DNA from 3 places in the Neobacillus sp. 19 genome. Region 3 is predicted to be linked to each of the others. Evidence: a T-box and tRNA genes for the amino acid it is inferred to sense, from the RefSeq annotation. Region 3 holds a T-box; the other regions hold tRNA genes.
The links. A T-box is a leader RNA that pairs with one kind of tRNA and senses whether it is charged. The one in region 3 lies ahead of tyrS (tyrosine--tRNA ligase), so its partner is inferred to be a tRNA-Tyr.
Positions count from the first base shown of each region.

Region 1 (10,697 bases), on a different contig from region 3:
TCTTTTACCACTGTGACAATGCGGTCTACATAGGATGCACACAATTCCTCAGTGGATGCCTCTCCCATCACACGGACGAGCGGCTCAGTTCCGGATGGACGGACGAGAATTCTTCCATCTCCAGCCATTTCCGCTTCAACTTGTTCAATGACCTCTTTTACCTTAGCATTATCGGTCACATGATGTTTATCGGTGACTCGTACATTCACAAGCTTTTGCGGATACTTTTTCATTTCTCCGGCAAGCTCTGATAAAGGTTTTCCAGTCGCCTTCATAATATTCACTAACTGAAGCCCTGATAATAGGCCGTCCCCAGTTGTATTGTAGTCCAAGAATATAATATGACCAGATTGCTCACCGCCAAGATTAAAGCCGTTTTTCTTCATTTCCTCGACAACATAACGGTCGCCCACTGCTGTTGGCACACTATGAATACCATGGGTTTCAAGTGCCTTATAAAAACCAAGGTTGCTCATGACCGTAGAAACAATCGTTCCATGCTTTAAGCGCCCTTGTTCCTTCAGATACTTGCCACAAATATACATGATCTGGTCGCCATCGACAATTGTACCATTTTCATCAATCGCGATTAACCGGTCGCCATCCCCATCAAAGGACAGCCCCACATCGGCACCCTTTTCCTTTACTAAAGCAGCTAATGCCTCCGGATGGGTAGAACCAACGCCTTCATTGATATTTAACCCGTTTGGTGATGCCCCCATTGTAGATAGGTCAGCATCTAAATCGGCAAATAAATGCGACGCCAATGATGAAGTTGCTCCGTGCGCACAATCTAATGCAATATGGATGCCAGAGAAATCTTCCTCAACGGTATTTTTCAAGTATTGCAGGTATTTCTGTCCGCCTTCAAAATAATCCATCACTTGCCCCAGTTCAGCACCAGTTGGCCGCGGTAATTGATCTTCTGGTAAATCAATGAGCCCTTCAATTTCTAACTCTTGGTCATCGGATAGTTTAAAGCCATCCGGCCCGAAAAATTTTATTCCATTATCAGCCACAGGGTTATGAGAAGCAGAAATCATGACTCCCGCCTGTGCTCCCAATGCTTTTGTTAAGTAGGCAACACCCGGAGTGGAAATGACGCCTAAACGCATGACCTCTGCACCAATAGAAAGTAAGCCGGCAACAAGAGCTCCCTCAAGCATATGCCCTGAAATACGTGTATCACGCCCAATCAATACTTTTGGACGATCCTTATCCTTTGTTAATACATACCCGCCAAAGCGACCTAATTTAAAGGCCATTTCAGGTGTTAATTCGCTATTTGCAATGCCGCGTACCCCATCGGTACCGAAATATTTTCCCATTTAAAAATCTCTCCTTCAACATATCAATTGCTGGATCTTATGCGTTATTCGTTATCGTAACTTTTGCTGTCGATTTATCAGGCTTCCAGTTGACATCTGTCGGGCCTTCTACCTGAATTTTAACATCGTGACTTCCTTCCGATAATCCGGATAAGTCGATGAAAACAGTAAAGTCTTCCGGGCCAATATTCGAAACTGTCCCACTTATGCCATTCACCATAATATTAATCGTTTGGCTCGCGGGGTCATTCAACTCTGCCTTAAGGGTGTCAGTTAACCCTTGGATTTTCACTGGTACACCAGAGACGGTTGTCTCTTCTTGTTTTTTGACCACTATGGTTGCTTTTACCGTTTGCGGAGACACCTTCGAGACCCCATTTGAGATGATGACAGGTAAGGTTAGAGTGGTGTTTTCAGAAATTTTACTAAGATCCACTTCCACTCTTACATTTTCTGTGTTTTTCAGAACATCGTCATTCCCTGTAATCGTCGCTTCTTTTTCATCAATATCGATCGATTCAATCGTAACACCCGGTGGAGGTGTGCCTTTTTTGACAATATTGATGGGAACCGTTTTCGTATTACTCTTAATGGGGATCGTCATTTTGACTGTCTCCGGCTCCACGACAACATTCAGCTTGTTTAATTCCTTGTCTAGTACTTGTATCCGTGCTTCTTTCGTAATGGAAGCTTTCAGTTTACCCTTTTCCTCAATCGTCGCCTTCACATAGGTAATTCGGTCAATTACATCTTTAGCACCGGTAATTTTTACTTTACTTGGCTCAACAACAGGTTGTCCTGCTGAATAACCTTCTTCAATTTGGCTAGAGTTAAATTCGGCATCGACTTTAAATTCCTTCGTTATCTTTTCTTGGATCGTGACATTTACACTAGCCGGTTTCAACGTCGCCTTCAATTTATCAGATAAATTCCTCACCTTAAGGTTTACCTTCTGTTTTCCTATCTTTGCATCGGTCAAATCGACATACACTTCAAAGTTCTTTGAAGCTTTAGCAGACTGGACATGGGTGAGAGGCCCTTTGATAGTAATATCAACCGTGTTGGGAATACCGGATACGACTAAATTTTCTGTATCATAATAAACCTTTACAGGTATATCCTGAATGGTTTCTGTGGCTTTTTCGCCAGGGACATTCACATCTGATAATTTTTTCCCTGTATTGGGCACAGAAGAATATAACAGGACTGCCAATAACAAGGCCAGAACTTTTAAGAACCAAGGGTTATCCATCAGTTTATCCATTGCTTTTCCCCCTCCAGTTCCAACGAGCTGAAGAAGCTTGTTTCGTTTTGTTTTGAATCACCATTTCACTCGTAAGGAGCGCTTTTAATTCCTCTAACTTTAGATCGCGGTGGAGTTCACCATTTTTGGTCAGTGAAATATTACCTGTCTCTTCCGATACGACGACTGTTACACTATCGGTGACTTCACTGATTCCTAATGCAGCCCGATGTCTAGTACCCAGTTCCTTTGAAATAAACGGGCTTTCGGATAAAGGAAGATAGCAGGCTGCTGCTGAAACATTATTTCTTTGAATAATAACTGCACCATCATGTAGTGGTGTATTAGGTATAAAAATATTTATGAGCAATTCCAATGAAATATTGGAGTTTAATTGGATTCCAGTTTCTATGTAATCACTCATGCCCGTTTCTCGTTCAATTGAGATTAATGCTCCGATTCGTCGCTTTGCCATATAATCGGTCGCTTTTAAAATGGCTTCGACTGTTTTTTCCTGATTATCATCATCCTGTGTTCTGCTGCTGGAAAAAAATCGCCCTCTTCCTAATTGCTCAAGGGCCCTTCTAAGTTCAGGCTGAAAGATAATGATAACGGCAAGAAATCCCCAATTTATGGCCTGTTGCATCATCCAGCTTAATGTCGTTAAACCAAGCCACTCACCGACCACTCTGACAAGAAGAATAACGAGAATTCCTTTTAATAACTGAACAGCCTTCGTTCCTCTTATCACATTGATCAGCTTGTAAATGACATACCATACGAGGACAATATCAACAATACTAGCTAGATACTTCCATACAGTAAAATCAGCAAACTGCATTGTTCTTCCTCCGTAACTTTCTTAAAACGTATAGTGAACCAATTTATTATACCATAAAGTGAAACGTACACCTTACCCCTATTATATGTTACTGGTTAAAAAAACAAATCACTCTAGTGCGAGTGATTTGTTTTTATTGGGTTTCCGGCTGGTCAAAGATATCAATGACCTCTTGCGCTGTCTTTTTCATATGATACCAAATCCAGTCAAAGACTTCATTTACTTCTTCAATTTGTCCTGTGACGTGACCGGCTGAGGCAAGGTACTTTTCCCCATTAATGACTGTTACATCCCCTTGGACTTCACCTTCTATTTTCAATTTCCCATTGCGAACGACCACATCCCCTTTGACCGTTTCCCCCTTGGGAACAATGACAGTATTATTTTTGACGACTAAATTCTCTTGCTTTGATACAGAAAATTCACGGTCTTGACTCCAGGTGGAAAACAAACTTCCCACCATTAATATTATGAAAACAGAGGCAGCTGCTAGCATTGGATGATTTCTTAACCAGCGCTGCATCGAAACTTTTTTCTTTTCTTTCGGCAGTCGCGCCAATACATTGGCTGTAAAATCTGCGGGAGCCTGCATATGTGATAGACTTTCGACAAAGGCAATCGTCTTTTTTAATTCATTAAAAATCTCTTCACATTCTTTACAGCTTTGGAGGTGTTCCCGTAAAATTCGTTCCTTTTCAGGCTCAATTTCTTCGTCTAGGTATTCGTGCATTAGTTCGATGATCTGTTCTGGACACATATTTGGTTTCACCTCTATCACACATATCGTAATTGTTGTCTTAATGCTTCACGGCCGCGGTGAATTCTTGTTTTTACAGTTCCGAGAGGCAAGTCAAGAATTTCACTTATTTCATTTAAGGACATCTCTTCAATGTATTTTAATACAATGGGAGACCGGTATTTTTCCGGCAGCTTTAAAATTTCCTTCTGCACCGTCTCATGCAGTTCTAAACTCTCTACCTCCGACTCCGGAAGCGGTGTGTTGGAAGGAACCTGTGAATACATGGTTAATCCTTCTGTTCCAGCTACCTCTGCATCTAAATAATGATCGGGTTTCTTTTTTCGCATTCGATCAATACAAAGATTGGTGGCAATCCGAAAAAGCCATGTGGAAAATTTCAAATCCTGGTTAAACGAGCGGATATTCACATACGCACGGATAAATGCCTCCTGCGCCATGTCCTCTGCTTCGTGGCGATTTCCGAGCATTCTAAAACATAGCTGATAAACACTATTTTTATATATTTCAACGATTTCACCATAGGCATCCTGATCACCTTTGATGACTTGCTTTATTCTCTTTTTTACAATAGCTTCCATTAAGTTTCCTCAGCTCCAATGCTGCTATACGATAATACGAATCGCTAGCGAAAAAGTTTCGTTTTCCACGAAAAACTTCTTAATCCCTATAATTTTAACAAAAATTTACTAAAGGGGGGTAAAATAAGTTTAAAGTTTTTCCTAGGGGAAATACAAATAATAGGGTAATACTTCAATTTGTGGGAATCTCCCCGCAATCGCAGGTTAAAAAATAGGGATGTGACGGCATGTATGAGTGCGGAATTTCGCGATTTAATGAAGGAAATTGAAAATTGCCGAGACAAAATGGTTCAATTAGCATCAGAAACTTCATTAAGCAATCATCAGGTAATCGAAACAAGTAAGAGACTGGATCATTTATTAAATCAATTACTACATAAAAGATAGGCAGCTGCAATGGTTCGGTTCGCAGCTGCCTTTTTCTTTATGGCTCTGTTAAACGTGGCTGTTGATTTCCGCTACATCCGCTTCGCTTTCCGCGGGGCGGGCGGTGAGCCTCCTCGGCGCTAAAGCGCCTGTGGGGTCTCTCCTGTCCCGCTGTTCCCGCAGGAGTCTCGCGGCTTCCGCTCCAATCAACAGTGGTAAAAAATCAACAATAAACTATAACAGAACCTTCTTTATAAAAGTTTTTCACCGAATAATGAACCCATTAACCCGACAGCAACAGAGGCTGTTTTATTTTTTTCATCTAATATTGGGTTTACTTCCACAAATTCCGCTGAAGTAATAATCTTTGCTTCTTCCAGCATTTCCATTGCCAGATGGCTTTCACGGTAGCTGATGCCGCCCATGACCGGTGTACCCACACCAGGACATTCACTTGGATCCAAACCATCTAAATCAAGAGAGAGATGAACACCATCAGTTCTTTCCTTAAGGTAGGCAATCGTTTCTTCCATAACCTTCGCCATTCCCATCCGGTCAATTTCGTGCATCGTATAAACCTTTATTCCTGTTTCTTTAATTAAGATTCTTTCCCCTTCATCAAGTGATCTGGCACCAATGATTACTACATTCTCAGGTTTAACCTTTGGAGCGTATCCGCCAATTTCCGTTAATTTCTTGTGCCCTAATCCAATGCTGGCTGCTAAGGGCATCCCATGGATGTTTCCAGACGGACTTGTCTCCGCTGTATTCAAATCACCGTGGGCATCGTACCAAATCACGCCAAGGTTCTTGAAGTGTTTGGAAACGCCGGCTAATGTCCCGATTGCAATGCTATGGTCACCACCAAGGACCAGTGGAAATGCACCTGATTGCACGGCTTCATCCACCTTTTCAGCAAGCATGGAGGTTTTTTCAGCCACTAAATCTAAATTTCTCAAGTTGGATTCTTCGTCTACAACTACTTCGGGTCTCCCGATTGGTATGTCTCCTAAATCATGAATTTCATCAAAAAGAGGTGTTAGTCGTTCATTAATCCCTGCATAACGGATGGCACTCGGCCCCATATCAACCCCGCGGCGCATTTGCCCTAAATCCATCGGCATCCCAATTATCGAAAGTTTTCTGCTCATCTCTCGCATTCCCCCTAGCTCTTTATAGGTACTATTTTAACCGCTTTCATAGGAATGACTCAACTCGACAAAATGGTGTATATATATGCGGAGAATATCAAAAAAGCAGGCTCTGAATCATAAGGGCTGCTGGAATACTTTTGTGCGAAGATTTAGGCAGAAAGGGTTCCAATACGGTCTATTGGAACCCTTTCGCTTTATTTTTTTGCTGGAACGGGCTCCAATACTGGCTATTGGAACCCCTTTGCTTTATCTTTTTGCTGGAACGGGCCCCAATATGAGCCATTGGAACCCTTTTGCTCGAAAAATAGACATATAAAAATAAAAAAAGCCTTAAATCAGCAACCTGATTTAAAGCGAAATATGTAGTGTGATGGTGGAGCCTAGCGGGATCGAACCGCTGACCTCCTGCGTGCAAAGCAGGCGCTCTCCCAGCTGAGCTAAGGCCCCGTATTCAATTGGAGCGGAAGACGGGATTCGAACCCGCGACCCCCACCTTGGCAAGGTGGTGTTCTACCACTGAACTACTTCCGCATATTCACAGATAAAAACCCAAAAGAAAAAATTCGTCTGGGCTTTTACCTATAAGTTATGAGCCATGAAGGACTCGAACCTTCGACCCTCTGATTAAAAGTCAGATGCTCTACCAACTGAGCTAATGGCTCATGGCTGGGCTAGCTGGATTTGAACCAACGCATGTCGCAGTCAAAGTGCGATGCCTTACCGCTTGGCTATAGCCCAATAAGAAGTAATTAAATCTAGTATGTCCATTATTTTTAAAAATATGAATGGTGGAGGGGGACGGATTCGAACCGCCGAACCCGGAGGGAGCGGATTTACAGTCCGCCGCGTTTAGCCACTTCGCTACCCCTCCATATTCAATTTAAAAAAGGTGCCGGCGAGAGGACTTGAACCCCCAACCTACTGATTACAAGTCAGTTGCTCTACCAATTGAGCTACCCCGGCATATGGTTTAAAAAATATAGTGTTAACATAAAGATATTATGGTGGAGGATGACGGGATCGAACCGCCGACCCTCTGCTTGTAAGGCAGATGCTCTCCCAGCTGAGCTAATCCTCCAAAATGGTGACCCCTACGGGATTCGAACCCGTGTTACCGCCGTGAAAGGGCGGTGTCTTAACCGCTTGACCAAGGGGCCGAATGTTATTAAAATAGGTAAGCTTCCAAGCGGGCTCGAACCGCTGACCTCTTCCTTACCATGGAAGTGCTCTACCTACTGAGCTATGGAAGCATAGCTGATATTCTTAGCTGCATAAAAATGGCTCCGCAGGTAGGACTCGAACCTACGACCGATCGGTTAACAGCCGATAGCTCTACCACTGAGCTACTGCGGAACGATAGTATATAGCCTGGCAACGTCCTACTCTCACAGGGACGCATGTCCCAACTACCATCGGCGCTGAGAAGCTTAACTTCCGTGTTCGGTATGGGAACGGGTGTGACCTTCTCGCCATTGTTACCAGACTATTTTTTTAGACACTATTTATTATAATGTCTATTTTACTTTTTGCAAGAGAAATTTTTCATTCCCTCAAAACTAGATAATGCAGAAGAAGTTTTTGTAAAAACGAGTTCAACCACTTAAAAATGGTTAAGTCCTCGATCGATTAGTATCAGTCAGCTCCACATGTCGCCACGCTTCCACCTCTGACCTATCAACCTGATCATCTTTCAGGGATCTTACTAGCTTGACGCTATGGGAAATCTCATCTTGAGGGGGGCTTCATGCTTAGATGCTTTCAGCACTTATCCCGTCCGCACATAGCTACCCAGCGATGCCTTTGGCAAGACAACTGGTACACCAGCGGTGCGTCCATCCCGGTCCTCTCGTACTAAGGACAGCTCCTCTCAAATTTCCTGCGCCCACGACGGATAGGGACCGAACTGTCTCACGACGTTCTGAACCCAGCTCGCGTACCGCTTTAATGGGCGAACAGCCCAACCCTTGGGACCGACTACAGCCCCAGGATGCGATGAGCCGACATCGAGGTGCCAAACCTCCCCGTCGATGTGGACTCTTGGGGGAGATAAGCCTGTTATCCCCGGGGTAGCTTTTATCCGTTGAGCGATGGCCCTTCCATGCGGAACCACCGGATCACTAAGCCCGACTTTCGTCCCTGCTCGACTTGTAGGTCTCGCAGTCAAGCTCCCTTGTGCCTTTACACTCTACGAATGATTTCCAACCATTCTGAGGGAACCTTTGGGCGCCTCCGTTACTCTTTAGGAGGCGACCGCCCCAGTCAAACTGCCCACCTGACACTGTCTCCCACCCCGATGAGGGGTGCGGGTTAGAATTTCAATACAGCCAGGGTAGTATCCCACCGACGCCTCCACCGAAGCTAGCGCTCCGGCTTCTCAGGCTCCTACCTATCCTGTACAAGCTGTACCAAAATTCAATATCAGGCTACAGTAAAGCTCCACGGGGTCTTTCCGTCCTGTCGCGGGTAACCTGCATCTTCACAGGTACTATAATTTCACCGAGTCTCTCGTTGAGACAGTGCCCAGATCGTTACGCCTTTCGTGCGGGTCGGAACTTACCCGACAAGGAATTTCGCTACCTTAGGACCGTTATAGTTACGGCCGCCGTTTACTGGGGCTTCGATTCAGAGCTTCGCTTGCGCTAACCCCTCCTCTTAACCTTCCAGCACCGGGCAGGCGTCAGCCCCTATACTTCGCCTTGCGGCTTCGCAGAGACCTGTGTTTTTGCTAAACAGTCGCCTGGGCCTATTCACTGCGGCTCTTCAGGGCTATGAACCCTAAAGAGCACCCCTTCTCCCGAAGTTACGGGGTCATTTTGCCGAGTTCCTTAACGAGAGTTCTCTCGCTCACCTTAGGATTCTCTCCTCGCCTACCTGTGTCGGTTTGCGGTACGGGCACCTTGAATCTCGCTAGAGGCTTTTCTTGGCAGTGTGGAATCAGGAACTTCGGTACTAAATTTCCCTCGCTGTCACAGCTCAGCATACGCGGAGAACGGATTTTCCTATTCACCAGCCTAACTGCTTAGACGCGCATATCCAACAGCGCGCTTACCCTATCCTCCTGCGTCCCCCCATCACTCAAACGATTCATAGGTGGTACAGGAATATCAACCTGTTGTCCATCGCCTACGCCTTTCGGCCTCGGCTTAGGTCCCGACTAACCCTGAGCGGACGAGCCTTCCTCAGGAAACCTTAGGCATACGGTGGATGAGATTCTCACTCATCTTTCGCTACTCATACCGGCATTCTCACTTCTAAGCGCTCCACCAGTCCTTACGGTCTAGCTTCAACGCCCTTAGAACGCTCTCCTACCACTGACACCTAATGGTGTCAATCCACAGCTTCGGTGATACGTTTAGCCCCGGTACATTTTCGGCGCAGAGTCACTCGACCAGTGAGCTATTACGCACTCTTTAAATGGTGGCTGCTTCTAAGCCAACATCCTGGTTGTCTAAGCAACTCCACATCCTTTTCCACTTAACGTATACTTTGGGACCTTAGCTGGTGGTCTGGGCTGTTTCCCTTTCGACTACGGATCTTATCACTCGCAGTCTGACTCCCACGGATAAGTCTTTGGCATTCGGAGTTTGTCTGAATTCGGTAACCCGATGAGGGCCCCTAGTCCAAACAGTGCTCTACCTCCAAGACTCTAACAACGTGAGGCTAGCCCTAAAGCTATTTCGGAGAGAACCAGCTATCTCCAAGTTCGATTGGAATTTCTCCGCTACCCACACCTCATCCCCGCACTTTTCAACGTGCGTGGGTTCGGGCCTCCATCCAGTGTTACCTGGACTTCACCCTGGACATGGGTAGATCACCTGGTTTCGGGTCTACGACCACATACTCAAACGCCCTATTCAGACTCGCTTTCGCTGCGGCTCCGTCTCTTCAACTTAACCTTGCATGGGATCGTAACTCGCCGGTTCATTCTACAAAAGGCACGCCATCACCCATAAACGGGCTCTGACTACTTGTAGGCACACGGTTTCAGGAACTATTTCACTCCCCTTCCGGGGTGCTTTTCACCTTTCCCTCACGGTACTGGTTCACTATCGGTCACTAGGGAGTATTTAGCCTTGGGAGATGGTCCTCCCTGCTTCCGACCGGATTTCACGTGTCCGGCCGTACTCAGGATCCACTCAGGAGGGAACGAAGTTTCAACTACAGGGCTTTTACCTTCTCTGGCTGACCTTTCCAGGTCGCTTCATTTACCCCGTTCCTTTGTAACTCCATGTTGAGTGTCCTACAACCCCAAGAGGCAAGCCTCTTGGTTTGGGCTATGTCCCGTTTCGCTCGCCGCTACTCAGGGAATCGCGTTTGCTTTCTCTTCCTCCGGGTACTTAGATGTTTCAGTTCCCCGGGTATGCCTTCTATACCCTATGTATTCAGGTAAAGATACTGTTCCATTACGAACAGTGGGTTTCCCCATT
Region 1 is NZ_JBMPZU010000099.1:1,268-11,964, reverse strand. Features, by position in the region: gene glmM (phosphoglucosamine mutase) at 1-1,328, opposite strand, end outside; gene ACO1D1_RS26415 (CdaR family protein) at 1,366-2,592, opposite strand; gene cdaA (diadenylate cyclase CdaA) at 2,585-3,412, opposite strand; gene rsiW (anti-sigma-W factor RsiW) at 3,546-4,169, opposite strand; gene sigW (RNA polymerase sigma factor SigW) at 4,187-4,750, opposite strand; gene ACO1D1_RS26395 (aspartyl-phosphate phosphatase Spo0E family protein) at 4,982-5,137, shown strand; gene rocF (arginase) at 5,368-6,267, opposite strand; tRNA gene ACO1D1_RS26385 (tRNA-Ala) at 6,642-6,717, opposite strand; tRNA gene ACO1D1_RS26380 (tRNA-Gly) at 6,727-6,801, opposite strand; tRNA gene ACO1D1_RS26375 (tRNA-Lys) at 6,860-6,932, opposite strand; tRNA gene ACO1D1_RS26370 (tRNA-Gln) at 6,934-7,008, opposite strand; tRNA gene ACO1D1_RS26365 (tRNA-Tyr) at 7,057-7,141, opposite strand; tRNA gene ACO1D1_RS26360 (tRNA-Thr) at 7,161-7,233, opposite strand; tRNA gene ACO1D1_RS26355 (tRNA-Val) at 7,273-7,348, opposite strand; tRNA gene ACO1D1_RS26350 (tRNA-Glu) at 7,353-7,427, opposite strand; tRNA gene ACO1D1_RS26345 (tRNA-Thr) at 7,448-7,520, opposite strand; tRNA gene ACO1D1_RS26340 (tRNA-Asn) at 7,549-7,623, opposite strand; rRNA gene rrf (5S ribosomal RNA) at 7,637-7,753, opposite strand; rRNA gene ACO1D1_RS26330 (23S ribosomal RNA) at 7,877-10,697, opposite strand, start outside.
Region 1: it has a tRNA-Tyr gene. The T-box ahead of tyrS (tyrosine--tRNA ligase) is inferred to sense a tRNA for this amino acid. The anticodon was not compared.

Region 2 (10,697 bases), on a different contig from region 3:
GGAAGTTATAAAGTTGAAACGAATTGTTCAATCCACTGATCCGAATGCGTTTATCGCAATACATGATGTTCGTGATGTGTTCGGGGAAGGATTTATTGATATTTCGAAAGCATGACCCTAGGTGTCCACGGATCTCTCCGTGGATCTTTCTTTTTTTATTAGAGCTGCAGTATTATAGAATAAGATTGATAGATTTATTGGAAAGGGATGTTGGAATGAAGTTTTATAAGAAGGTAGTCGTCTTTGCCTTAGCAGGGATGGCGATGCTGCTATGTGGAAAGGTTTCTGTATCTGCTGCGACCGTGTTGGGTCCGGATGTAACCAATTATATTGCTTCCCGAAGTAATACCGTGTCCGTTGGTGTCTACGATGCAAATACAGGTCAAACCTATACATATAATCCGTCACAAACCTATCAGACCCAGTGCCTGTCACGCCTCGAATTTTCTTGTTTCACAACATAGTTCCACGTCGCCCTTAATGGGGAATATCAAAAATTGGAGGATGGCCGCTGATTGAATAAGGTTATCCGCTGATAGAACGGTGAAAAGCGCTGATTGAAACAAGTTATCCGCTGATAGAACTCTGTTATTGGGTGTTGAAGAAGTGAATCATCTTTCATTTATATACATCTAATGTCGTAAGTTTCTGAGAGGGCAGCCATATTTCAAAGTAAAGCGGGGAAAGGTCTTTCCCTGCTTTTCTATTTATCCCTTGCGGAAGATACTCGTGTTGCCTTATTTGTTACTCCTGTCTGATTTATTTTGCTAATTGGCATTTATAAATTACGTACTATGAAGGCTATTCAGGCAGATCAAGGGAAACACGAAAAGATAAGCTGAAAATGAAGCGGCAATTCAACATACAGTCTTATTAATAAAGCTTATAGTTAACAGAAGAGCCAGCCTCGCTGTTTTTATTTTTCAGCAATTTGATAAACTAAATATGAAAGGTGTGATACAAATTGGATTCCATCCATTTTGAAGAAATAACAAGCGAAACATCCTATATCGCTCTTGAAATCATCAATTCAAATCCGGAGTACAACCAGCTAGAGAATGGTAAGGAACGAAGAACACTTGAGGAAGTAAAAGAGGAGTTAGTAAATGGCAAAACAAAGAGCCTTTTTATTAAGCTTGATGATACTTATATCGGTATTATCGACTATTTACCATTGAATGAGAAAGATCAGAGTCCATGGCTTGGGCTGCTGATGATTCATGCGGATTATCAAGGGTTTGGATTTGGAAGGCTGGCCTATATCCTTTTTGAAAATGAGATGGCTGAAAAAAGATGTAAGGTTTTACGGATTGGCGTTCTAAAAGGGAATCAGAAGGCACAAAGGTTCTGGAGTTCAGTTGGTTTTAAATACTTTAAAACAGCTCAATCAAATCGCGCAAATGAAGTGGATTGTTTTGAGAAGAAGTTACATTAGCCTAGTGAATGCCACGCCATCTAAACGGTTGGGAATGTCTAATAGATGGATTCTAATGGGCGATTTCAGCTTTCAAACAGCTCGAAATGTCCTAAGAGATCACTTTTAATAGACCATTCCCACCTTATGTTCTTATTAAGCTTTATGAGGGGAAAACATCTTCTATTCTATGTAATCGTTCCTAACCGAATCGAAACCAAGAGAGAAAGTGTAGAAAGAACAGCGATCATAGCCACAACCCCAATCCAGCCAAAATGACTATAAAATGTACCGCTTGCTGTTCCTCCGATACTTCCACCAAAATAATAGCAAAATAAAAATAATGAGGCTGCTTGAGCCTAAACTTTATTTTTAGGCAACATCTGTTTATAGATCAATGAGGTGAGCCACCCTTAAATTCAAAGCGGAAAACGATTTACAGCTGATTGCTGTAGTATTGGAAAAATTTCTGTTGCAAGTGAACACGAACGGTGTTAAACTGATAAAGTTGCTCTTTAAATGAGTGGATAAGCAAAAATTAGAAAAAAGTTTTTCTTGTTTTTGTGTGCGCGACATGATAATATATAAGAGTTGCTTTTGAAAACGCGATAGTCAATCTGAATTAAATGAAATTGATGGTTGATAGAATTTAAGAAATATGTTAATATAATTTTCGAGCCGCTTTTTACGAGTGACTTTGTTCTTTGAAAACTAAACAAACAAAAACGTCAACAAACAATAAATTATTAGTTTCTTCTATAGAAACTAAGCCAACGTTTTAAATTATGAGCTAATCAACTCAACTTTTTTGGAGAGTTTGATCCTGGCTCAGGACGAACGCTGGCGGCGTGCCTAATACATGCAAGTCGAGCGAATCAATGGGAGCTTGCTCCCGTTGGTTAGCGGCGGACGGGTGAGTAACACGTGGGCAACCTGCCTGTAAGACTGGGATAACTTCGGGAAACCGGAGCTAATACCGGATAATTCTTTTCCTCTCATGAGGAAAAGCTGAAAGTCGGTTTCGGCTGACACTTACAGATGGGCCCGCGGCGCATTAGCTAGTTGGTGAGGTAACGGCTCACCAAGGCGACGATGCGTAGCCGACCTGAGAGGGTGATCGGCCACACTGGGACTGAGACACGGCCCAGACTCCTACGGGAGGCAGCAGTAGGGAATCTTCCACAATGGACGAAAGTCTGATGGAGCAACGCCGCGTGAGCGATGAAGGCCTTCGGGTCGTAAAGCTCTGTTGTTAGGGAAGAACAAGTATCGGAGTAACTGCCGGTACCTTGACGGTACCTAACCAGAAAGCCACGGCTAACTACGTGCCAGCAGCCGCGGTAATACGTAGGTGGCAAGCGTTGTCCGGAATTATTGGGCGTAAAGCGCGCGCAGGCGGTCCTTTAAGTCTGATGTGAAAGCCCACGGCTCAACCGTGGAGGGTCATTGGAAACTGGGGGACTTGAGTGCAGAAGAGGAAAGCGGAATTCCACGTGTAGCGGTGAAATGCGTAGAGATGTGGAGGAACACCAGTGGCGAAGGCGGCTTTCTGGTCTGTAACTGACGCTGAGGCGCGAAAGCGTGGGGAGCAAACAGGATTAGATACCCTGGTAGTCCACGCCGTAAACGATGAGTGCTAAGTGTTAGGGGGTTTCCGCCCCTTAGTGCTGCAGCTAACGCATTAAGCACTCCGCCTGGGGAGTACGGCCGCAAGGCTGAAACTCAAAGGAATTGACGGGGGCCCGCACAAGCGGTGGAGCATGTGGTTTAATTCGAAGCAACGCGAAGAACCTTACCAGGTCTTGACATCCTCTGACACTCCTAGAGATAGGACGTTCCCCTTCGGGGGACAGAGTGACAGGTGGTGCATGGTTGTCGTCAGCTCGTGTCGTGAGATGTTGGGTTAAGTCCCGCAACGAGCGCAACCCTTGATCTTAGTTGCCAGCATTCAGTTGGGCACTCTAAGGTGACTGCCGGTGACAAACCGGAGGAAGGTGGGGATGACGTCAAATCATCATGCCCCTTATGACCTGGGCTACACACGTGCTACAATGGATGGTACAAAGGGCTGCGAGACCGCAAGGTTTAGCCAATCCCATAAAACCATTCTCAGTTCGGATTGCAGGCTGCAACTCGCCTGCATGAAGCCGGAATCGCTAGTAATCGCGGATCAGCATGCCGCGGTGAATACGTTCCCGGGCCTTGTACACACCGCCCGTCACACCACGAGAGTTTGTAACACCCGAAGTCGGTGGGGTAACCGTAAGGAGCCAGCCGCCTAAGGTGGGACAGATGATTGGGGTGAAGTCGTAACAAGGTAGCCGTATCGGAAGGTGCGGCTGGATCACCTCCTTTCTAAGGATAATGCAGTCCTCTCGGACTGATAATAAGGTTGACGTTTCTTGTTTGTTTAGTTTTGAGGGAGCAATTCTCTCAAAGCTTTTTTTAATCGTTCCTTGAAAACTAGATAATCGTAAGAAGAAGCAAAGTAAACATCGAGTAATCGCCATTTTAGTTTTTCTCTCTTATTGAATAAGAGTTATAAACCTTTTTAGGTTAAGTTAGAAAGGGCGCACGGTGAATGCCTTGGCACTAGGAGCCGATGAAGGACGGGACTAACACCGATATGCTTCGGGGAGCTGTAAGTAAGCTTTGATCCGGAGATTTCCGAATGGGGAAACCCACTGTTCGTAATGGAACAGTATCTTTACCTGAATACATAGGGTATAGAAGGCATACCCGGGGAACTGAAACATCTAAGTACCCGGAGGAAGAGAAAGCAAACGCGATTCCCTGAGTAGCGGCGAGCGAAACGGGACATAGCCCAAACCAAGAGGCTTGCCTCTTGGGGTTGTAGGACACTCAACATGGAGTTACAAAGGAACGGGGTAAATGAAGCGACCTGGAAAGGTCAGCCGTAGAAGGTAAAAGCCCTGTAGTTGAAACTTCGTTCCCTCCTGAGTGGATCCTGAGTACGGCCGGACACGTGAAATCCGGTCGGAAGCAGGGAGGACCATCTCCCAAGGCTAAATACTCCCTAGTGACCGATAGTGAACCAGTACCGTGAGGGAAAGGTGAAAAGCACCCCGGAAGGGGAGTGAAATAGTTCCTGAAACCGTGTGCCTACAAGTAGTCAGAGCCCGTTTATGGGTGATGGCGTGCCTTTTGTAGAATGAACCGGCGAGTTACGATCCCATGCAAGGTTAAGTTGAAGAGACGGAGCCGCAGCGAAAGCGAGTCTGAATAGGGCGTTTGAGTATGTGGTCGTAGACCCGAAACCAGGTGATCTACCCATGTCCAGGGTGAAGTCCAGGTAACACTGGATGGAGGCCCGAACCCACGCACGTTGAAAAGTGCGGGGATGAGGTGTGGGTAGCGGAGAAATTCCAATCGAACTTGGAGATAGCTGGTTCTCTCCGAAATAGCTTTAGGGCTAGCCTCACGTTGTTAGAGTCTTGGAGGTAGAGCACTGTTTGGACTAGGGGCCCTCATCGGGTTACCGAATTCAGACAAACTCCGAATGCCAAAGACTTATCCGTGGGAGTCAGACTGCGAGTGATAAGATCCGTAGTCGAAAGGGAAACAGCCCAGACCACCAGCTAAGGTCCCAAAGTATACGTTAAGTGGAAAAGGATGTGGAGTTGCTTAGACAACCAGGATGTTGGCTTAGAAGCAGCCACCATTTAAAGAGTGCGTAATAGCTCACTGGTCGAGTGACTCTGCGCCGAAAATGTACCGGGGCTAAACGTATCACCGAAGCTGTGGATTGACACCGTTGGTGTCAGTGGTAGGAGAGCGTTCTAAGGGCGTTGAAGCTAGACCGTAAGGACTGGTGGAGCGCTTAGAAGTGAGAATGCCGGTATGAGTAGCGAAAGATGAGTGAGAATCTCATCCACCGTATGCCTAAGGTTTCCTGAGGAAGGCTCGTCCGCTCAGGGTTAGTCGGGACCTAAGCCGAGGCCGAAAGGCGTAGGCGATGGACAACAGGTTGATATTCCTGTACCACCTATGAATCGTTTGAGTGATGGGGGGACGCAGGAGGATAGGGTAAGCGCGCTGTTGGATATGCGCGTCTAAGCAGTTAGGCTGGTGAACAGGAAAATCCGTTCACCGTAAAGGCTGAGCTGTGACAGCGAGGGAAATTTAGTACCGAAGTTCCTGATTCCACACTGCCAAGAAAAGCCTCTAGCGAGATTCAAGGTGCCCGTACCGCAAACCGACACAGGTAGGCGAGGAGAGAATCCTAAGGTGAGCGAGAGAACTCTCGTTAAGGAACTCGGCAAAATGACCCCGTAACTTCGGGAGAAGGGGTGCTCTTTAGGGTTCATAGCCCTGAAGAGCCGCAGTGAATAGGCCCAGGCGACTGTTTAGCAAAAACACAGGTCTCTGCGAAGCCGCAAGGCGAAGTATAGGGGCTGACGCCTGCCCGGTGCTGGAAGGTTAAGAGGAGGGGTTAGCGCAAGCGAAGCTCTGAATCGAAGCCCCAGTAAACGGCGGCCGTAACTATAACGGTCCTAAGGTAGCGAAATTCCTTGTCGGGTAAGTTCCGACCCGCACGAAAGGCGTAACGATCTGGGCACTGTCTCAACGAGAGACTCGGTGAAATTATAGTACCTGTGAAGATGCAGGTTACCCGCGACAGGACGGAAAGACCCCGTGGAGCTTTACTGTAGCCTGATATTGAATTTTGGTACAGCTTGTACAGGATAGGTAGGAGCCTGAGAAGCCGGAGCGCTAGCTTCGGTGGAGGCGTCGGTGGGATACTACCCTGGCTGTATTGAAATTCTAACCCGCACCCCTCATCGGGGTGGGAGACAGTGTCAGGTGGGCAGTTTGACTGGGGCGGTCGCCTCCTAAAGAGTAACGGAGGCGCCCAAAGGTTCCCTCAGAATGGTTGGAAATCATTCGTAGAGTGTAAAGGCACAAGGGAGCTTGACTGCGAGACCTACAAGTCGAGCAGGGACGAAAGTCGGGCTTAGTGATCCGGTGGTTCCGCATGGAAGGGCCATCGCTCAACGGATAAAAGCTACCCCGGGGATAACAGGCTTATCTCCCCCAAGAGTCCACATCGACGGGGAGGTTTGGCACCTCGATGTCGGCTCATCGCATCCTGGGGCTGTAGTCGGTCCCAAGGGTTGGGCTGTTCGCCCATTAAAGCGGTACGCGAGCTGGGTTCAGAACGTCGTGAGACAGTTCGGTCCCTATCCGTCGTGGGCGCAGGAAATTTGAGAGGAGCTGTCCTTAGTACGAGAGGACCGGGATGGACGCACCGCTGGTGTACCAGTTGTCTTGCCAAAGGCATCGCTGGGTAGCTATGTGCGGACGGGATAAGTGCTGAAAGCATCTAAGCATGAAGCCCCCCTCAAGATGAGATTTCCCATAGCGTCAAGCTAGTAAGATCCCTGAAAGATGATCAGGTTGATAGGTCAGAGGTGGAAGCGTGGCGACATGTGGAGCTGACTGATACTAATCGATCGAGGACTTAACCATTTTTAATTGGTTGAACTCATTTTTACAAAAAACTTCTTCTGCATTATCTAGTTTTGAGGGAATGAAACCTCAAATAAATAGTCTGGTAACAATGGCGAGAAGGTCACACCCGTTCCCATACCGAACACGGAAGTTAAGCTTCTCAGCGCCGATGGTAGTTGGGGCATGCGCCCCTGTGAGAGTAGGACGTTGCCAGGCTAAGCCCCTAATTGGGGCTATTATTTTGCCTTATTTTATAGTTGGCCCCTTGGTCAAGCGGTTAAGACACCGCCCTTTCACGGCGGTAACACGGGTTCGAATCCCGTAGGGGTCACCATATGGAGGATTAGCTCAGCTGGGAGAGCATCTGCCTTACAAGCAGAGGGTCGGCGGTTCGATCCCGTCATCCTCCACCATAAATAATTATGCCGGTTTAGCTCAATTGGTAGAGCACGACCGAAAATGCTTCTTTGAAAAATCTTCAGCGTACCGACTGAGCTGCTGCTTGAAAAAGCTTTCTGAAGTCGGGACGACGATTACAAAACAAGCGTGTACACATTAATATTTATTCAAAATTATGCCGGTTTAGCTCAATTGGTAGAGCACGACCGAATATGCTTCCTTGAAAAATCTTCAGCGTACCGACGGAGCTGCTGCTTGAATAAGCTTTCTGAAGTCGGGACGACGATAACAAAGCAAGCGTGTACACACCAATGTTTTATCAAAATTATGCCGGTTTAGCTCAATTGGTAGAGCAACTGACTTGTAATCAGTAGGTTGGGGGTTCAAGTCCTCTAGCCGGCACCATAAAAAAATGCGCCCGTAGCTCAATTGGATAGAGCGTCTGACTACGGATCAGAAGGTTATGGGTTCGACTCCTTTCGGGCGCGTTATTATTTTTTTAAAAACGGCGGTGTAGCTCAGCTGGCTAGAGCGTACGGTTCATACCCGTAAGGTCGGGGGTTCGATCCCCTCCGCCGCTACCAAATGATTTTGTGATTTTATATAAAATGGAGGAATACCCAAGTCCGGCTGAAGGGATCGGTCTTGAAAACCGACAGGCGGGTTAAACCGCGCGGGGGTTCGAATCCCTCTTCCTCCGCCATTAAATCACAAAACTTTATTAATTATTATCGCGGGGTGGAGCAGTCTGGTAGCTCGTCGGGCTCATAACCCGAAGGTCGCAGGTTCAAATCCTGTCCCCGCAATATGGTCCGGTAGTTCAGTTGGTTAGAATGCCTGCCTGTCACGCAGGAGGTCGCGGGTTCGAGTCCCGTCCGGACCGCCATTTTTATTCCAGTAGGTATCTACTGTTGAAATATAATTTTTTTGGCTCAGTAGCTCAGTCGGTAGAGCAAAGGACTGAAAATCCTTGTGTCGGCGGTTCGATTCCGTCCTGAGCCATCTTTTTATTTGGAGGGGTAGCGAAGTGGCTAAACGCGGCGGACTGTAAATCCGCTCCCTCAGGGTTCGGCGGTTCGAATCCGTCCCCCTCCACCATCATGGCGGTTGTGGCGAAGTGGTTAACGCATCGGATTGTGGTTCCGACATTCGTGGGTTCGATTCCCATCAGCCGCCCCATTAGTAATAATGAGGCAGCATAGCCAAGTGGTAAGGCAGAGGTCTGCAAAACCTTTATCCCCGGTTCAAATCCGGGTGCTGCCTCCAAATCTTTTCTATGCGGGTGTAGTTTAGTGGTAAAACCTCAGCCTTCCAAGCTGATGTTGTGAGTTCGATTCTCATCACCCGCTCCACCTTTGGGCCTATAGCTCAGCTGGTTAGAGCGCACGCCTGATAAGCGTGAGGTCGATGGTTCAAGTCCATTTAGGCCCATCATCCTAAATATTCTAATTGTTCCGCAGTAGCTCAGTGGTAGAGCAATCGGCTGTTAACCGATCGGTCGTAGGTTCGAATCCTACCTGCGGAGCCATTTTATTTTAGGGAGAAGTACTAAATAGGTTGAAGAGGCACCCCTGCTAAGGGTGTAGGTCGGGTAACCGGCGCGAGGGTCAAATTCTGCCGCCATTCATATAATGCGCCTTTAGCTCAGCTGGATAGAGCATACGCCTTCTAAGCGTACGGTCAGAGGTTCGAATCCTCTAAGGCGCGTATTTTTTACTTTAAGTAACTTAATAGTATCAAAGGTTTAACGACATTAGGGAAAACTAAAGGTATTCTAACTTTAATGAAATTCCTTGATAAAGTCGTTAAGCAAATCAACTTCCAAAACATTATGTTTGGAGGTTTTTTATTTGCAAAAAAAGACTGGGATATTTGATGTTTCCATTAAAGCGGAGTAACGGTGAAAAGCGCTGATTGAAACAGGTTATCCGCTGATAGAACGGTGAAAAGCGCTGATTGAAACAGGTTATCCGCCGATAGAACGGTGAAAAGCGCTGATTGAATCGGGTTATCCGCCGATAGAACGGTGAAAAGCGCTGATTGAAACAGGTTATCCGCTGATAGAACGGTGAAAAGCGCTGATTGAAACAGGTTATCCGCTGATAGAACGGTGAAAAGCGCTGATTGAAACAAGTTATCCGCTAATAGAACGGTGATAAGCACCGGTGGATCCTGTATCTCATTCGAGAGTTACTAGAGCTTTTTCACCATTGAACTCCCCAAATCAGATTAGGGATAGAAATAGATTATTCCTAATGACAGATTGTTCCATATGTATATATAATGAAGGTATCTGAAATTTTTAGGGGGATAAAAGTGGAGAGAAGTCGTGTTTCTGGTTGGCTGTTTAGGAGTTTATTTGTTGTATTGTTTGTTTTACTAGGTTCATATGTTGCTAGTAACCATGCACTTGCTGCGGGAGTGGTGGTGAAGGATTTACAAGTTAGTCCAAAGGAGGCCAAAGTGGGCGATTCCATTAACATCAGCTTAGATGTAGGGATCGATTCGGAGGAGGTTGCTTCTACTGTCTCCCTCACGATACGAGCGGATGATCATGGACAGACCTATGAAAGGGCAGCCTATTTGAAGTATGATGAGGCAACGAAAAAGTATGTTACTCGCTTAAAAGTAGAGGACTTTCATGCAAAAGGGAATTGGAAAGTTAGCGATATAACCGTTCATCTTAATGGGTCCAATTATTCTTTTAAAAATGCTGAATTGTTCCCGGGTGATGCCGCGGCAATCGATTTACGAGCAGGAAATTTTTATGTCGATCCGGCTGGATATCAGCCACAATTAGGATCTGTGAGCATTGATAAGAATCAGGTTTCGTTTGGTACAACATTAAACATTTCGGCAACAGGGTTAAATCATTTAGGAACATATGACTCTACCAAAATTGAAGCCGTTTATCGCACCCCACAGAATGAGTTACGGACGTTTCGATTAAGCGATTCCTCTAATCCACAAGTGGCTTCGATTATGATTGATCATTCGTTTGCGACGGGAACGTGGAAGCTGGATCATATTCTGGTAACGGATCGATACAATGCAAACTATCAATTTTTTTATAATAGCTTCTATTATAAAGAAGGAAATACGAGAGATTTTAGTAACCTGGATTTCACGGTAAAAGCAGCCGCGGGCTGGGTAGATATTAACGGTGAGCGTTACTATTATAATGAAGCGGGAAAACCTGTAACCGGTTGGTTTACTATCAATCAGAAGCGTTATTATTTTGATGAGTCCGGTGTGATGGAGACTGGGTGGATTTTGGTCGATGATCATGAATACTACCTGAATGAAAAGGGCGAAATGGTGGTTGGCTGGAAATATATCGAGGATGGCTGGTATTATTTTTTACCGAATGGTGTGCTCGTGTATGACTGGCAGTATATTAATCACAAATGGT
Region 2 is NZ_JBMPZU010000062.1:34,501-45,197, forward strand. Features, by position in the region: gene ACO1D1_RS20470 (YitT family protein) at 1-115, shown strand, start outside; gene ACO1D1_RS20475 (hypothetical protein) at 216-464, shown strand; gene ACO1D1_RS20480 (GNAT family N-acetyltransferase) at 965-1,435, shown strand; rRNA gene ACO1D1_RS20485 (16S ribosomal RNA) at 2,220-3,769, shown strand; rRNA gene ACO1D1_RS20490 (23S ribosomal RNA) at 3,969-6,904, shown strand; rRNA gene rrf (5S ribosomal RNA) at 6,986-7,102, shown strand; tRNA gene ACO1D1_RS20500 (tRNA-Glu) at 7,146-7,220, shown strand; tRNA gene ACO1D1_RS20505 (tRNA-Val) at 7,224-7,299, shown strand; tRNA gene ACO1D1_RS20510 (tRNA-Thr) at 7,615-7,690, shown strand; tRNA gene ACO1D1_RS20515 (tRNA-Arg) at 7,700-7,773, shown strand; tRNA gene ACO1D1_RS20520 (tRNA-Met) at 7,793-7,869, shown strand; tRNA gene ACO1D1_RS20525 (tRNA-Ser) at 7,896-7,988, shown strand; tRNA gene ACO1D1_RS20530 (tRNA-Met) at 8,018-8,091, shown strand; tRNA gene ACO1D1_RS20535 (tRNA-Asp) at 8,095-8,171, shown strand; tRNA gene ACO1D1_RS20540 (tRNA-Phe) at 8,215-8,287, shown strand; tRNA gene ACO1D1_RS20545 (tRNA-Tyr) at 8,299-8,383, shown strand; tRNA gene ACO1D1_RS20550 (tRNA-His) at 8,389-8,464, shown strand; tRNA gene ACO1D1_RS20555 (tRNA-Cys) at 8,478-8,551, shown strand; tRNA gene ACO1D1_RS20560 (tRNA-Gly) at 8,564-8,637, shown strand; tRNA gene ACO1D1_RS20565 (tRNA-Ile) at 8,643-8,716, shown strand; tRNA gene ACO1D1_RS20570 (tRNA-Asn) at 8,739-8,813, shown strand; tRNA gene ACO1D1_RS20575 (tRNA-Arg) at 8,919-8,992, shown strand; gene ACO1D1_RS20580 (hypothetical protein) at 9,170-9,418, opposite strand; gene ACO1D1_RS20585 (hypothetical protein) at 9,602-10,697, shown strand, end outside.
Region 2: it has a tRNA-Tyr gene. The T-box ahead of tyrS (tyrosine--tRNA ligase) is inferred to sense a tRNA for this amino acid. The anticodon was not compared.

Region 3 (10,697 bases):
TAATCTTTTCGTTAGAGCTGGCAAAATGAGCGGCGTTCACGGCGAAAACTTCATGATCCTTCTTGAATCTCGTCTTGACAACCTTGTATACCGTTTAGGTCTTGCTCGCACTCGTCGTGCAGCTCGTCAGTTAGTTAACCACGGACATATTTTAGTAGATGGTTCTCGTGTAGATATCCCATCATACCGTTTAGCTCCTGGCCAAACTATCAGCGTTCGTGAAAAATCACGCAACCTTGACGTAATCAAAGAAGCAATCGAAGTGAACAATTTCGTTCCTGATTACTTAACTTTTGATGCTGACAAATTAGAAGGTACATTCACTCGCTTACCAGAGCGTGCTGAACTTGCTGCTGAAATTAACGAAACCTTCATTGTTGAGTTCTACTCACGTTAATTGATTTGCTTATTAAATAGCCATAACAAAAACCCTAGAAACTTTGTTCTCTCAATGTTTCTAGGGTTTTTTATGCTTTACTCCTGTCTCTCCTAGGTAAGCAGCCTTCCTTTTAACCAGGCACGGGGACGGTATGGACCGATCGGGATTTGGATTAAGCTGGTTTTTCCTTTCGAATTAATCCTATAAAGTTCATCACATTGATTCGCATCGAATCCGAGAAGTGGATGCCCCCCCATCCCTAAGGCACATGACAATAAGAGCAATCGTTGCACGAGAATACCCGCTTCCATCTGTTGAATTCGATATCCTCTATATCCCAATTCCTCTTTGAGGTGCTTCCTATCTCCAATGACATGCATACAAAGCGGAACTTGATACAGATTCACATTAGGCATTATTAATCCAAATTGTAACAACTGCCGGTAATCCCCCTGAATTATACTCCGAAGTGCATGTGTGGAGTTGTCATAAGAATAGGCACCATTTGGAACTCCTTCTACGTTGTAAAAACTGCCATATAATGAAACACGACTCTCCACATTCCCATGTGTGCCATCAAGGTCATTCTGATACGAGAAGGAAAAGGTCTCTTTTAACAAAGTCGATAGTTGCGTTTGACTCACTTTACCCATTATAAAATCAAGATCCGGAGAATGCCGCTCCCTGCAAACGGCGGCGAAATCGTACGAAAAACTCTCGGCATAGGGAAGCAAGATCATTTCCGAATCTAAGGAAAGTTTCACATTACTGTCTTTCTTTATCTTCACAAATGACTCTGTTGTTTCAAACATGGATGCCTCATTAAATTTTTTCAGCATCGGATAATCCATAACCCTCTTTGAACGGTTATAGGAAACATGCTCCAACAGTGGGACTTCCCGACATAACTCAGTGGCAGAAATAATTTCCCCTCTATTATGTTCGTCGTCAACTCTCATGTTAGATGGATTAACAGATAATGGAATAACTGCATATACACTTTCATCCTGATTAGACAGACCAAGCAAATGATTAATCGACCGATCAAGAAATTGGTAATATACCCGAGATGAAAATCCTATTCGTTTGGCCACTTCTAAAGATTGGCCAATCAACACACCTGCATCTAACCCTTGGAGCCTATAGGAAAAATTATTGTATTTATAAAAGTTTTTCCAAAAAAGCGTTGAGATAAAAACAGTGCAAAAACTGTCAGAAAGATCACAGCTATTTCCAAGACTTCTTGATAAGTAGGAATCGTAATTTCCTTCTCGCAGCAAGAGGAGGCGGTGGTGTGCCGCATCGTAATGGTAAAGTCCAATTGGTGCGTCCTTCATCTTTATATACACATATAATTCATTGGGATATAACGCCCCTCCAGAGGGGACAAATCTGCGTAGTAACTGGGCATAGCTCGCATCCTCTATTCCCTCGGTGTCCCCGAATAAAGCGGATTGCGCGTATTGGGTAATGCCGTATACATACCATAAGAAATGACCTAGCTCCTTAAGACTGGGTTCCGTCTGAACTTCCCGTCCTTCCAGTGTTAACGGTACCTCTGCGTTCAGTGGAAACTCTGGTAAGCTGCGGTACAGTTTATAAGGAAGTGGTGCATCCTCCCAGTCCACTTGCCAATCTGGCGGAGCAACTTTTTTCGTATCAAAGTGAAGATGATGTACAAATGTTTCTAGCTCCAATCTTATACACCTCCTACTTCTCAATTATGGGAATGGGTGGGGAAAGGGATTAAGTTGTTCATACGATAACGGCTGTTTTATAAATCCAAGTTTCATTGGCACGCTAAGGACCCTCTCCAGCCCTTTCACACGGGTCAGGTGGTGTCCGAATGTCATCGGTAACATGCCAGGGATCAATACTTTCACACAGAACAATCCATTCCGTTTGGTTATCGGTGTCGTTTGATCCACCACGATGACCTCCAGATCTAACCGGTGGAACCTCTGAAGAATATCCTGAAGATCTTCCTTCAAATCAATATTTGCAGGCGGCTCCTTAAATTCCTCTGCAAATGTACGTAATGGACGTTGATTATCCAATAAAAAATTCAGCCGTTCCTCTGCTTCTCGCAGCCCGTAGAGCAAACCATGGTCTTCCATGGTACGTACTGCGAACGGATTCTGTAACATCTGTTGATATTTTTGCTGGTTTGCCTCCATTGTTTCGCCATGCCTAATCATTCCCGCAAGCTCGTAAATGGCACTTTTAACAGCCCTTACAGGATCAGGGTTAGCTCCCGCGGCACAAATGAGGTTTGCACCCTTGGATTTTAGGTTTTTTGCCACTGCCCACACGCTTGGAATCTCATGTTCCATCGTCGAATTAAAAAAAAGAAGGTCATATCCCGCCACCTCCCGCATCCGGTCGACCATCAGCTGTAATTCTTTATCGTTTACCGAACTAAGGTCAAGACGCGGAAGGGGGAGTTTTGCATACCAGGTTAACAAAAATGAATCCCGCTCGACAACCTCCATAATGGCATGGAAAATAGCTTCTTCTAAACTCCCCCCTAATGCGCATCCATTGGAGGTTTCATAAACAAAGCCCTCCCCATACCCCAAACTGTAATAGGCGAGTAACTCCGGAACAAGTATTGGACGTTCTTGTAAAAACGAATAACCCCAGACCCAATTCATTGGGTCATCAGGATGAAACGGTTTAAACGGAAAATGAGGCGTTTCATATTGTTCCTTTTCATGCAAACCTACTTTTTCAGGATTTAATGCATTTTTCTTTACATTTTGATAACTATCACGAACGATCGTCCTTTTTCCTCGAGGCCCAATCCCGCAATATCGTTCCAACCCTTCTAAAATGGCAGTCAGCTCACTCATTTCAAATGAATTAGACCGTCCAGCAACTCCCTCGTCCACTTCAAATAACGGCATATTCACTAATACATCAGCAAATGGCAGTGTGAAATCCTGCATTTTTCCATTCATGATACCAGTTCGATAATCCAGATAGTCTTTGACAAGTACTGTTTTAAATTCATCCATTGAACGGCTGCGATAACCACTGCCATTAAATTTAGGACTAGATTCTAACCTAATTTGAGCTAATTCTAGAGTATCATCAGGTATTGGCCTGCAAATCGGGCATAAGGGATAAGGTAAGAAAAGGTGACTAGAATTGGTTAACGATCTTAGGTTCATAATGTACACTTTTTCTTCTAAGTTGCTGGGTTTCCCTTGAAGAACCCTTTGAACTTCGTTGCATATCAAAGCTGCCATTTGAGATAGTCCAGTTCGTGATGCCCATGCATCTTGCATGACACCTTCACCTGCTGCCACTTTTTGCTGAAACTGCCACATTTCCTTCCGATCTGATCCAGCGATCAAGCGCCGAATGTCAGCACAGAAAGAACATCCTGGTGTATCGGGATGTACTAAGGGACCAATTATTCCCTCCCCAAATGAAACAAAACCTCGAAGCCACAAGATACCAGTGCTCCTGTATTTTTCTTCCGCTTTTTGATAAATGGCTGGATTCCAGGTATCGTGCAACACTAGAGCTAATTCTGTTTCTTCGGGAACCTCTTCAATTAGGCTTTGACGCTTTATGTGATAATTACCAGACAATTGATCAAAGACATAATCTGCTAATAAACCCTCTCCGTTAATGATAATATGGGCGGCCATTAGGAGTCCTCCTCTCGAACCTTCACACCATACACCCCTGCCAATTCCTGTTTTAAAAAAGGTTCGACTGCAAGATCATAAACGAAAAGGTGTTTGCTGTTTTCGTTCAACACCCGAATGGAAGATTGTAATAGCTCCAATTGTGTTATTTCTTCACAGGAAGGGATTGTGAATTTATATTCCTTTTCTTTCAAAAAAATAGCTGATTCCGATATTCTTTCGGTTCCATGCACCTGATTTTGTTTATCCATAAGCGCTTGTTGTAATGCCCTTCGTAAAGCCAACGTTGTATTTAAACCGGTACTTGTGTACCGACGTCCCTGCGACTTTACCCATATAACGGGGAAGCCCAGTATTTCCTTTTCTAAACCGACGGTCGGTGCACCATTTAAGGTAGTCAGGGCATTTAAATAAAATCTGCAGCGTTGATCTTCAATTTCTCCCAGTTGTACGCGAAAAACAGGATGCAATAGATCGTCCTTTCTATTTCTCCATTCTTTCTCTAAATAGGCTTGCAAACCGCGGCAAACAGCCTCTTCGACTGTTTCCCCGGCACCAATGCCGATCGAACCTCCTATTATGTTTTCACCAGCCTTATCTTTTTGATCATTACATTCCTTAAACAATTGTGAAACATACATTTCAATACCTGTCAGTCCCGCTTCCCTCTTTGCCTCCTCATGTGTAAAACCCGAACAGACAACCTCTGGCAGGAGGTCTGCTGGTCCCTCTGACACTGGATTAGCCGTTTGAACATAGCACTGTGAAAGAGGAAGCTGTTTCAAGTTTCGCTCCTCCCAGGTATGAAAAATTCCTGTTTCTTCTGAAGTTAGACGGCTGAAATATTCCAAAAGGTTACTCGAAGGTTTGGTTTTACTCTTTTCTTGCTTTATCCTTATATCAAGATCTTCCACCAATCCAGTAGAGATACTTTTATTTGTAACCAATGGATGTGTGGTGAATGAAAGCCAGTCTCCTTCCAGCGTTTCAAGATCAAGTTTGTAAATTTGGTTACTCTGATTTGACCCTGCAATTCCTGTAGCCTTCTTAAAAAATTCGAATACGGTAACATTGGCAAGAATGGCTCCGGACGTTGAAGAGAAAGATTGTTGCTGCCGCTCTAATTCCAATGAAGATTGATGTATTCTGCGCCATGCTGACTCCCAGCATCCCTCAGATTCCGGATAAACCAATGGGCCAGCAAGCCCCACTTGTTCTAAACAGATGGCAGGAAAAAATATTTTCCTTTGCTCTTTGCAAACCAGATTCAGATCCTTTAGTTCTTTTACATTTCCATCCTGAGAGACATATAGAATCCAATCATATGGATGCAAAGCTTTTCGCCAAAAACTCCTTCCTTCCCCTTCTTCAAATGGTACCTGCAAAGCCTCTACTTCAGAGTCAGCATTGCGGGCATTACGTACTAACTCATTTATCCGCAATGGATTTGTAGGTACTGAATCGGTTAACATGAAATGGAATTTGGGAAGTCCCGATTCAATTAATGCGGCAGCCAACGAAACCAGAAGGGATCCTGAACCGATTGCCAAAACTTTTGCTTGACGGTATTCTTGAAAACGGTACGCACCGGAATCTACAAAATTCTCAATAAATTCAATTTGTGAAGCATACTTTTCTAGGACTTTTGGGTTTAAATCATGTGTTCTATCTTGGCTTACATCTCGAACAAAGCCATTCTTGTACAGTGTTTCACCAATCTCATATACCCTGTTGCGATACGGCGCCGTTAATCCCTCTGTTATATCTCCCAATGATTGCTCCCCGTTAAACATCGGCACTAATTTTTCAATCCATTGGTAAATCGTATTTCCTTCCATTCGGAATGAACTTAAGTTATTTCTAAAATACACACCACCCTTTGGATCTTGCAGATAAAATGAATCCCTTTTGACCTTTAAACGTGTGGACGAGTTAAGTTTTGTCATTCAGCTCCTCCTTAATACATATCAATCCTAATTATGCACTATCATTTTATGTACATTTATTTGTCCATTATGATTATAAGAAAAGCGGAAGCGGCGTATGGCAAGGAGCTGGACATTTCTCACAGTCCAATGATTAATTATGTTATTACAAAAATAGAAGTGCCCCTGCGGCACATGTCCATGCAGGAGGCACTTCCTTATCATAAAATAACTATTTTTTTCTGAGACTCCAAAACAACTAAATAAAACCAAAACCGATACCGAAACAGCCGAAACCGAAACCGAAACAGCCAAAACCGAAGCAGCCGCCACAACCACCACAACGGAAACCGCATCCTCCGCAGCGGAATCCGCAGCCCCCGCAACGAAATCCAAACACTCGCATATCTTGACTCTGAGGATTTATAGGAACTAATTCACCAACTTGGTAATGATCCATTCCTAATGATTGTAAGCCATTCTGAAAATTATGCATTTTTTCCTCCCCTTTCTATATTATTCAACAGGCTGCACCTGAAGAGAGTGGAAAAATGAATACTCTCTTCAACAAAATATGATTTTTTTAGGTTGTTGTCACTGATTTAACCGCCTATTTTAGGTTTCAAAAAACCCCATACCAATTTTGGTACGAGGTTTTATATGGTATTGTTTTATGGAAAAAGGCTTTGGAGCATCCAAAGCCAAGAATGATTTAGAATTTAATTAACGTGTACTTCTTTTTCCCTCGTCTAATAATCGTGAATTGCCCTTCAATCCGATCACTTTCATCAAGTGTATAACTTGTATCTATTATCTTTTCACCATTTACGGTTACGGCTCCATTTGTAATATCCTCACGTGCCTGCCGTTTAGAAGGTGAAATCTTTGCCTCAACGAGCAGGTCAACTAGATTCCCCTCCGTTTCATTAGCATCGAAGGAAGGAACATCTTTAAAGCCTTGTTTAATTTCAGCGGCTGAAAGACTTTTTACATCTCCGCTAAATAATGCTTGAGAAATCTTAATGGCTTGCTGCAATGATTCCTCACCATGAATCAGGCGGGTCATCTCTTCTGCTAGCGCCTTTTGTGCTTTCCGTAAATGAGGTTCTTCGATAACTGCCGTTTCTAGTCCTTCAATTTCCTCATGTGATAAGAAAGTGAAAAACTTCAAGTATTTGACCACATCGGCATCAGCAGTGTTAATCCAGAACTGATAAAACTCGTAAGGTGTTGTCTTTTCTGGATCAAGCCATACAGCTCCGCCTTCCGTCTTTCCGAATTTTGTTCCATCTGCTTTCGTTACAAGAGGAATGGTTAATCCAAATGCTTTTGCACCCTCGGGCTGCATTTTCCTGATTAATTCTAGACCAGAGGCAATATTGCCCCACTGATCACTTCCCCCAATTTGTAATTTACAATTATGGTGTTCATACAAATGATTGAAATCCATAGCTTGTAAAATTGTGTAGGTAAATTCAGTAAAGGAAATCCCTGTTTCAAGCCTTGAAGCAATCGTATCTTTTGCCAGCATATAATTCACTCCAATATGCTTGCCGATATCACGTAAAAACGAAACGATATCCATTGATCCGGCCCAATCATAATTATTCACCATAACAGCACCATTTTCACCGTCAAAATCAAAAATAGCGGCAAGCTGCTGTTTGATTCCTTCAACATTCTTCTGCACAGCTTCAAGGGTTTGCAGATTCCGTTCTTCACTTTTCCCGCTTGGATCACCGATTAAGCCTGTTGCTCCACCGACCAATACGATAGGACGGTGACCGTGCTGCTGAAATCTTCTAAGTGTTAAAAACGGAACTAAGTGACCGATATGCAAACTATCAGCCGTCGGATCAGCTCCACAGTATAGGGAAATTTTCTGCGTGCTTAACAGTTCCTTTAATCCTTCTTCATCCGATTGCTGGTAAATGATGCCTCTTAGTGCTAAATCCTGTAATAAATCCATTCCTATTCCCTCCAAATAAACAAAATAAAAACGCCCCTGCAAAAATGCAGGGACGTAATTTTTACGCGGTACCACCCAGCTTGAGGAAGATTCCTCCAACTCAAAAAATTAACGGTTTTTGCCGTTTTCTGCTACTTACAAATGGTTTCACAGAAAAAGCTCAAGGAGGTAATTCATTCTTCTATATGTATCAGCTCGCACCACCGCTGACTCTCTACAAACAGGGATAGAAGAACTACAGTTGATTCCCATCACAGCTTTAATATTATTATTTGGTTATCATTTTTTTATCATATTTCAATACACCTGTCAAATATCAACTGGAAATTTCAGAAAATGTAGAAGGTTGTCAGTTTTTGCCTCGTCAATATGCTATAATGGATGTGATTTTATAATGAGGTGATGCTCTGAATGAATGAAAGAATGCAAGTGTGGATGGAAAAGGCAAAGTCCATACTTAACTTGTTTACCCATAAAAAGACGATAAAAAGGGCGCGAATTACCTATCAAGTTGTTTGGAATTTATGTCTTCTCGTGCTCATAGTCGTCATTCTCGGCGGATCGTTTGCAACAGGTGTTGGCGCCGGTTATTTTGCCTCACTTGTAAAAGATGAACCCATCCGCTCATACGAAAGTATGAAAAAAGATATTTATAATTACACGGAAACATCAGATTTATACTTTGCCAATGATGTTTATCTAGGCAGACTTAGATCAGACCTTGTTCGCGAAGAAGTCAAGATTGATCAGGTATCCAAGGATTTGACCAATGCTGTGATTGCAACCGAGGACGAATATTTCTATCAGCATAAAGGTGTTGTGCCAAAGGCTGTTTTCCGTGCCCTCTTCCAAGAAGTCACAAACTCCGCTGTTCAATCGGGCGGAAGTACATTGACACAGCAACTAATCAAAAATCAAATTTTAACAAATGAGGTTTCATTTCAGCGGAAAGCCAATGAAATATTACTTGCGTTAAGATTAGAGAAATTCTTCGATAAAAAAGAAATACTTGAAGCATATCTGAATGTTTCTACGTTTGGGAGAAATGCTTCCGGACAGAACATTGCCGGTGTTCAAGCAGCTGCAAAAGGAATCTTCGGGAAAAATGCTGCTGAATTGTCTCTTCCGCAGGCAGCTTTCATTGCAGGCCTGCCTCAAAGTCCATTTGGCTACACTCCTTTTACAAGGGAAGGTACCGTGAAGAATAATCTTGAACCAGGTCTCGCAAGAATGAAAACAGTATTAAAAAGGATGTTAGATGGCGGATACATAAACCAGCAGCAATATGCGGAAGCTTCGGCCTACGACATTACAAAGGATTTTACCACACCTGTTGCGAATCCGCTTGAAAACTATCCTTGGCTTACTTTTGAAATTGAGAAAAGAGCGATTGAAGTATTGACCAATGAGTTAGCTCAAAAAGACGGGTACACAGAGAAAGATTTAAAAAATGATGACACTCTTTATTACAAATATAAAACATTAGCCGATCATGATTTACATCAGAACGGATATCAAATTCATTCAACAATTGACAAAGAAATTTATGATGCTATGCAAGTGGTTAAAAATAATTATAAAAACTACGGCCCTGATAAGCCTGAGGAAAAGAAGGATCCAGAAACTGGTGAAATGGTAACAGTAATGGAACCTGTTGAAGTCGGGGCAGAACTTATTGAAAATAAGACTGGGAAAATTATCAGTTTTGTTGCCGGAAGAGACTACAATAAACAAAAACTTAACCATGCAACTAGTGCATACAGGCCCAACGCTTCCACCATGAAGCCGCTTCTTGTTTATGGCCCGGCAATTGAGTTGGGTAAAGCTTCACCAGGCACGCCGCTGCCAAACGTTGCCTTAAACTTTATTCCCGGAAGAAGCAAACCATGGCCGCAAAACTATGATTATCGCTACAGTGGTATAGTGTCTGCAAGATATGCTCTTGCAAAATCATATAACGTTCCTGCTGTAAAATTATACAAAGATATTGTTGAGCAGCAACCTGCTAAGTATTTAGAAAAAATGGGTTTTACTTCACTATTGCCGCCAGACTTTACTAACCTTTCCACTGCCATTGGATCAATGGAGAAGGGTGTCACAATTGAAGAAAATACGAACGCATTTAGTACCTTTGCAAACAATGGTAAATTTATTGATGCTTATATGATTGAAAAAATTGTTGATAAAAACGGTAAAATAATCTATCAGCACGAAGTAAAACCTGTAGATGTTTTCAAACCGCAAACAGCTTATTTAACGCTTGATATGATGAGGGATGTTATTAAATCGGGTACTGCTGCTGGAATTAATGGTAAGTTAAAGTTTAAAGCGGATTGGGCAGGAAAAACAGGTACAGGGAATGAATATACTGATGCCTGGCTGGTTGCCACTAATCCTAATGTAACCTTTGGTGTTTGGACTGGTTATGATACACCTAAATCGCTGCAATCTAAAGGGATGTCTTATAGCCAACGGAACAATAACCTTTGGACTGATTTAATCAATTCAGCATATTCCATCAAGCCGGATTTAGTGGCTCCTAAAGAATCCTTTCCAATGCCGGATGGAATTGTGAAACGATCTTATTGTGCCGTATCAGGTATGCTTCCATCTTCGGCCTGTTCTAAAGCGGGATTAATTGAAAGTGATTACTTCAATGTGAATGATGTTCCTACAAAAGTAGATGATAGCTTGGTAGAAGGTAAATTTGTCACCATTGGGGATAAGAAATATTTAGCCTTAAATTCCACACCACAAGAGTTTGC
Region 3 is NZ_JBMPZU010000050.1:10,627-21,323, forward strand. Features, by position in the region: gene rpsD (30S ribosomal protein S4) at 1-397, shown strand, start outside; gene ACO1D1_RS15155 (SagB family peptide dehydrogenase) at 490-2,076, opposite strand; gene ACO1D1_RS15160 (TOMM precursor leader peptide-binding protein) at 2,101-4,038, opposite strand; gene ACO1D1_RS15165 (putative thiazole-containing bacteriocin maturation protein) at 4,038-5,984, opposite strand; gene ACO1D1_RS15170 (heterocycloanthracin/sonorensin family bacteriocin) at 6,223-6,459, opposite strand; gene tyrS (tyrosine--tRNA ligase) at 6,676-7,932, opposite strand; T-box leader at 7,978-8,196, opposite strand; gene ACO1D1_RS15180 (transglycosylase domain-containing protein) at 8,344-10,697, shown strand, end outside.